2 regions of the Paenibacillus sp. WG02 genome follow, and region 1 is predicted to be linked to the other one. Evidence: a T-box and tRNA genes for the amino acid it is inferred to sense, from the RefSeq annotation. Region 1 holds a T-box; the other holds one or more tRNA genes.

Evidence for each region. The T-box of region 1 lies ahead of ileS (isoleucine--tRNA ligase). A T-box ahead of a tRNA ligase gene usually reads a tRNA of that ligase, here a tRNA-Ile.
Region 2: it encodes a tRNA-Ile, which carries the amino acid that the T-box ahead of ileS (isoleucine--tRNA ligase) is inferred to sense. The anticodon was not compared.

The regions. Positions count from the first base shown of each region.
Region 1 is NZ_AP036016.1:3,666,081-3,669,404, reverse strand. It holds gene ileS (isoleucine--tRNA ligase) at 1-1,202, opposite strand, end outside; T-box leader at 1,269-1,517, opposite strand; gene ACBP55_RS16235 (DivIVA domain-containing protein) at 1,590-2,066, opposite strand; gene ACBP55_RS16230 (YlmH family RNA-binding protein) at 2,222-3,004, opposite strand; gene ACBP55_RS16225 (YggT family protein) at 3,007-3,246, opposite strand; gene ACBP55_RS16220 (cell division protein SepF) at 3,312-3,324, opposite strand, start outside.
Region 2 is NZ_AP036016.1:875,481-878,804, forward strand. It holds rRNA gene ACBP55_RS03955 (23S ribosomal RNA) at 1-1,278, shown strand, start outside; rRNA gene rrf (5S ribosomal RNA) at 1,409-1,525, shown strand; tRNA gene ACBP55_RS03965 (tRNA-Ile) at 1,581-1,657, shown strand; tRNA gene ACBP55_RS03970 (tRNA-Ala) at 1,673-1,748, shown strand; tRNA gene ACBP55_RS03975 (tRNA-Asn) at 1,752-1,824, shown strand; tRNA gene ACBP55_RS03980 (tRNA-Ser) at 1,898-1,985, shown strand; tRNA gene ACBP55_RS03985 (tRNA-Met) at 2,014-2,087, shown strand; tRNA gene ACBP55_RS03990 (tRNA-Ser) at 2,097-2,185, shown strand; tRNA gene ACBP55_RS03995 (tRNA-Glu) at 2,204-2,278, shown strand; tRNA gene ACBP55_RS04000 (tRNA-Val) at 2,302-2,377, shown strand; tRNA gene ACBP55_RS04005 (tRNA-Met) at 2,461-2,537, shown strand; tRNA gene ACBP55_RS04010 (tRNA-Asp) at 2,569-2,645, shown strand; tRNA gene ACBP55_RS04015 (tRNA-Thr) at 2,722-2,797, shown strand; tRNA gene ACBP55_RS04020 (tRNA-Tyr) at 2,874-2,955, shown strand; tRNA gene ACBP55_RS04025 (tRNA-Gln) at 2,969-3,040, shown strand; tRNA gene ACBP55_RS04030 (tRNA-Lys) at 3,116-3,188, shown strand; tRNA gene ACBP55_RS04035 (tRNA-Leu) at 3,207-3,286, shown strand.

The DNA of each region.
Region 1 (3,324 bases):
TTCTTCGTGCGCCAATCATGAGCGTATTGATGCTGAATTTCGCCAGCTTTAAGCAGTAGACCTGATTCTTGCAGCTTCTCGATAATCAGCTTGCCGCCTTTTTCGTAGAACAAGCCTTCGAAGCCTGGTGCTTCCGCTGTAAAATGCCCTTGATCATCCACAGGACATAGCACTCCGATGTTATAACGTTGTCCAATCGCGAAATCGTCTTCCCCATGTCCAGGAGCTGTGTGTACACAACCAGTACCCGCTTCTAGTGTTACGTGTTCTCCAACCATCACAAGCGACTCACGGTCATAGAATGGATGCTGACACGTAACGAACTCGAGCTCATTACCTTTTACCGTCGACAACACTTCGTAATCGGTCCAACCAATTTCCTTAGCTGCGGCTGCAAGCAATCCCTGCGCAAGTACATATTTCTTCCCGTCGGCTTGAACTACAGCATAGTCGAACTCTGGATGAAGCGAAATGCCCAGATTTGCAGGCAGTGTCCATGCCGTTGTTGTCCAAATCACAATGGCGGCATCCTGCGGCAGCTTGCCTTTACCGTATTTAACAGGGAAGGCCACATAAATGGAAGTGGACGTTTTTTCTTTGTACTCAATCTCTGCTTCTGCAAGTGCACTTTCGGAAGATGGGGACCAATAGACAGGCTTCAAACCTTTGTAGACAAAGCCTTTTTGTACCATTTTACCGAACACGCGAATTTGCTGAGCTTCATAATTCGGCTGCAGTGTGATATACGGATTCTTCCAATCTCCACGGATACCCAGACGCTGGAATTGGCTCTTCTGTTTCTCAACAGTCTGCAGGGCATACTCTTTGCAATATTCACGGAACTCAGGGACGGTCATTTTTTTACGATCGACTTTCCCACTGTTCGTAATCACCTGCTCAATCGGCAATCCGTGTGTATCCGCGCCTGGAACAAAAGGCGCATCGAAGCCTTGCAGCGTTTTGAATCGTACGACGATATCTTTCAATACCTTGTTCAACGCATGCCCGATATGAATATCTCCGTTCGCGTAAGGCGGTCCGTCATGGAGAATAAATTTGGTTCTGCCCTTACGACTCTCCTGCACTTTGGCATAGATGTCCTCAGCTTCCCAATGCTCTTGCATTTTGGGTTCCGCCTGCGGCAAATTGCCTCTCATCGGAAACTCCGTTTGTAATAAATTTAATGTTTTGCCATAATCCATGCTAACCACTCCATTCCTGCCTCAAACGTTTTGTTGTCAAAAAAACAAAAAAAGCCTCTCATCCCCAAAAGGGACGAGAAACTCTAGCTCGCGGTACCACCCTCGTTAAAAAGCTAAATGAACTTACACCCTGAGGTGTAACGAACATAAGCTTAATCACTCGATCATGTGTAACGGCATGACCCGTTTCTCTCTACTCGCTTCAAGAGACGCTCCTGGGGGATATTCGGTACGCTGCAGAGATTAGGCTCACACCAAAACCCTAATTCGCTGACACTGCTCATTCGACCTACTCGTTCCAGTCATAGCTTTATTGAGATACATTTAACAGGAGTATAACCAATTCATTAGGCATAGTCAATATGACAGCCACCTAATCATGGATTCCTACTCTTCTTTATTTTCAAACTGCATACTTTGCCAGCCTTCTGTGTTGAGCAGCTCTAATTGCGCTTCAAGCAGTGTCCGGAAGCGTGTGCGATAAATGGAGGCTTGTTTCTTCAACTCTTCAATCTCCAAAGCAACCTTACGTGAACGCGTCAAGGATTCGTTAATAATCCGATCTGCATTCTTCTCAGCTTCCTTCAAGATCAGCTGTGCTTCTTTCTTCGCATTGCTTCTCACTTCATCTGCAGCTTCTTGCGCAACGATAATCGTTTTGCTGAGTGATTCCTCAATGTTGGTAAAATGGTCCAAACGTTCCTGCAGCGTCACCGTTTGATTGTGCAAGTCTTTATTCTCGCGAATCAATGCCTCGTAATCCTTAATGACTTGATCCAGGAATTCATTCACTTGATCTTCATCATAACCGCGGAACGAGCGGGAAAACTCCTTATTATGTATGTCTAGCGGTGTTAATGGCATCAGTGCCCCTCCTTAGCGTTTTGCGCAGCAAAACTGACTTCGTAAGCAAAGCTGAGCTTTCTTCCAAGAAAGCTAGTTTGAACCCACATCTATACTGAATCAGTTCGACAGAAAATAAGCAATTCCTGCAAAGTTCGTGGATAAATTATCCACAATCATGCAAACTTGCCGATCTTCACACGAATTCGCCCTTTTTTCGTTACGCCTTCCACTTCAAGCACCTTGAATCTACCAAATCCTTGCAAAGACACCATATCTCCCTCTTTAAGAGGCTTACTTGGATCTTCCTCCAGCTTCCAATTGACGCGGCAGCGCCCAGCTTGGATGGGAATCAATATTTTAGCTCGACTTAGCCTGAATACATCGCTTACAATCCCGTCCATGCGCATCGAGGCAACAGACAGGCTCAGTTCGTCCAATTGTACTTGAGCTAGCTCCAGCTTATCTAACGACAGCAGTTCCGTCTGTACATGAACCCTATGTACCTGAGACAAATTCAAATGCAGGTAATCCGCAGCATCCTGGGTAACCAAACAATGGCAGCCGCCCTCTATAACATGAATATCGCCAACCTTGTCTCGCTTCATGCCGAGTCCAAGAATGGCGCCCATGTAATCTCCATGTTCTAAAGTTAGAAATTTGCCGTCTCCAGAAGAAACAGACAAGACCGCCATCGCCATGTCTTCCCCATCCAAAGATCGGTAATCCGGGGCAATCAGCGCCCTTCTTCGTTCGGCGGCGGAGTAACCGCCATCTAAACGGCAGTGGACATCTGGGTGTCGATTCACCAGTGATGTCAATATAAAAGCCTGTCTGGGATCCAAAAAATCCGTTAGCTTCACAGCATGCTGCTCGGCTGCCCGCTCCACCCAATCCCAGGCTTTATCGACAAAATGGTGTTCATCCGAATGAAAATGACCATAGAGTTCTTTTGGCAATGTTAGAACAACCCCACAATGAAATCGAGCACAGCAATAATCCCCATAACCACAAATCGCAACGCGATTAAGGCCACAATTGGCGAAAGATCAATGAACCCAATGCTTGGAATTATTTTACGGAAAGGACTTAAATACGGTTCAACCAATTTCCCAAGGAGTCCTCCAATGAAGCTGTCACGTGCATTAGGAAACCAAGAGAGGATCAAATAACCAATAATCATGAAATAATAAATTTCCATCAAAATACTAAGATAATAGTGAACGTAAATCACGTATGCATCCACCTCTGTGTTAGGATATGCGCCTATTCTTCACCC
Region 2 (3,324 bases), 2.8 Mb from region 1:
GTACCGCAAACCGACACAGGTGGGTGAGAAGAGAATTCTAAGGCGCGCGGAAGAACTCTCGTTAAGGAACTCGGCAAAATGACCCCGTAACTTCGGGAGAAGGGGTGCCTCGGTAGGGTGAATAGCCCGAGGGGGCCGCAGTGAAAAGGCCCAAGCGACTGTTTAGCAAAAACACAGGTCTGTGCGAAGCCGCAAGGCGAAGTATACGGGCTGACGCCTGCCCGGTGCTGGAAGGTTAAGAGGAGTGGTTAGGGGCAACCCGAAGCTATGAATTGAAGCCCCAGTAAACGGCGGCCGTAACTATAACGGTCCTAAGGTAGCGAAATTCCTTGTCAGGTAAATTCTGACCCGCACGAATGGCGTAACGACTTGGGCGCTGTCTCAACGAGAGATCCGGTGAAATTTTAATACCTGTGAAGATGCAGGTTACCCGCGACAAGACGGAAAGACCCCATGGAGCTTTACTGCAGCTTGATATTGGACTTTGGTACGATCTGTACAGGATAGGTGGGAGCCTTTGAAGCCTGAGCGCCAGTTTGGGTGGAGGCGCCGTTGGGATACCACCCTGATCGTATCGGAGTTCTAACCTGGTACCGTGATCCGGTATGGGGACAGTGTCAGGTGGGCAGTTTGACTGGGGCGGTCGCCTCCTAAAATGTAACGGAGGCGTTTAAAGGTTCCCTCAGAATGGTTGGAAATCATTCGCAGAGTGCAAAGGCATAAGGGAGCTTGACTGCGAGACCTACAAGTCGAGCAGGGACGAAAGTCGGACTTAGTGATCCGGTGGTACCGAATGGAAGGGCCATCGCTCAACGGATAAAAGCTACCCTGGGGATAACAGGCTTATCTCCCCCAAGAGTCCACATCGACGGGGAGGTTTGGCACCTCGATGTCGGCTCATCGCATCCTGGGGCTGAAGTAGGTCCCAAGGGTTGGGCTGTTCGCCCATTAAAGCGGTACGCGAGCTGGGTTCAGAACGTCGTGAGACAGTTCGGTCCCTATCTGTCGCGGGCGTAGGAAATTTGAGAGGAGCTGTCCTTAGTACGAGAGGACCGGGATGGACGTACCGCTGGTGTACCAGTTGTCTCGCCAGAGGCATCGCTGGGTAGCTATGTACGGAGGGGATAAGCGCTGAAAGCATCTAAGCGCGAAGCCCCCCTCAAGATGAGATTTCCCAGTATGTAAGACCCCTTGTAGACGACGAGGTTGATAGGTTCGAGGTGGAAGTGCAGCAATGCATGCAGCTGACGAATACTAATCGGTCGAGGGCTTAACCAATTCCCAACCAAGTGAAGATAAGCTTTGTAGCGAATTCCGAATACTTGATTGGGGCCCAGAAAACCTAAGCAATTCAAACCTTTACGCAAGTTTCGTATCTAGTTTTCAAGGCGCAAACACGCTTTGACTGTTTGGTGATGATGGCGGAGGGGACCCACGCGTTCCCATCTCGAACACGACCGTTAAGCCCTCCAGCGTCGATGGTACTTGAACCGCAGGGTTCTGGGAGAGTAGAACGTTGCCAAGCAGAATACCCCTAGTGGGTATTTTTTTTACCACCCTGTAGACTGTTTTACTCATTAGGGCCCTTAGCTCAGCTGGTTAGAGCGCACCCCTGATAAGGGTGAGGTCGGTGGTTCGAGTCCACTAGGGCCCACCAATTAATTTCTTTTATGGGGCCATAGCTCAGCTGGGAGAGCGCCTGCCTTGCAAGCAGGAGGTCAGCGGTTCGATCCCGCTTGGCTCCACCATATTCCCTGATAGCTCAGTTGGTAGAGCACTCGACTGTTAATCGAGTTGTCACAGGTTCGAGTCCTGTTCGGGGAGTCAAACCCCCAAAAAGTGAAGTGATGCTTCGTAGCATATTCCGATTACTTTTTGGGGACCCCATAATATATATGGAGAAGTGTCCGAGCGGCCGAAGGAGCACGATTGGAAATCGTGTAGGCGTCACAAGCGTCTCGAGGGTTCGAATCCCTCCTTCTCCGTTTCTTTAAATAAATGAAAGACATTTATGGCGGCGTAGCTCAGCTGGCTAGAGCGTACGGTTCATACCCGTAAGGTCGGGGGTTCGAGCCCCTCTGCCGCTACTAGATAATGGAGAGATACCCAAGTGGCTATAAGGGGACCCTCTGCTAAGGGGTTAGACTGCGTAAGTGGTGCGAGGGTTCGAATCCCTCTCTCTCCGTCGATAATTTTTAAGTTTGGCCCGTTGGTCAAGTGGTTAAGACACCTCCCTTTCACGGAGGTAACAGGGGTTCGAGTCCCCTACGGGTCACCATCAATTTTCTAGTTTTATCCCATGGAGGCTTAGCTCAGCTGGGAGAGCATCTGCCTTACAAGCAGAGGGTCGGCGGTTCGATCCCGTCAGCCTCCACCATACTACCCAAAAAAGTGAAGTGAAGCTTTGTAGCAACGCCGATTACTTTTTCGGGGCCCATAAAGAAATTATGCTTTCAATGACGCGGGGTGGAGCAGCCCGGTAGCTCGTCGGGCTCATAACCCGAAGGCCGCAGGTTCAAATCCTGCCCCCGCAACCAAACTCTTACTCAGAGTTATTTTAACTAGTATGGAGCTGTGGTGTAGTGGCCTAACATGCCTGCCTGTCACGCAGGAGATCGCGGGTTCGAATCCCGTCAGCTCCGCCATAATACCCCAAAAAGTGACGTTAAGCTTTGGAGTAAATTCCGATTACTTTTCGGGGACCCCATAACTTAAATATATGCCGTTGTAGCTCAACTGGTAGAGCAACTGACTTGTAATCAGTAGGTTGGGGGTTCAAGTCCTCTCGACGGCACCACAATTCCCAAAAAAGTGAAGCAAAGTTTTGTAGCAACGGCTATTACTTTTTCGGGGTCCGGTAAGGCTGTATATGTGGAGGCTTAGTGAAGTGGCTAAACACGGCAGACTGTAAATCTGCTCTCTTCGAGTTCGGTGGTTCGAATCCATCAGCCTCCATTTCCAATTACGTTGGGGATTAGCCAAGCGGTAAGGCAACGGACTTTGACTCCGTCATGCCAAGGTTCAAATCCTTGATCCCCAGTACTACACCCCATAAAGTGAAGGTAAGCTCTAAAGCGAATTCCAATTACTTTCCGGGGGCCCCAATAAATTACATGAGTCATTAGCTCAGTTGGTAGAGCACCTGACTTTTAATCAGGGTGTCGTAGGTTCGAATCCTACATGACTCACTGCCTTATTTACAGCATGCGCGTATGGCGGAATTGGCAGACGCACTAGACTTAGGATCTAGCGGGTGACCGTGGGGGTTCAAGTCCCTCTACGCGCATTCAATCCTCAGTAGCATTCATACTCCTGAGGTACCCA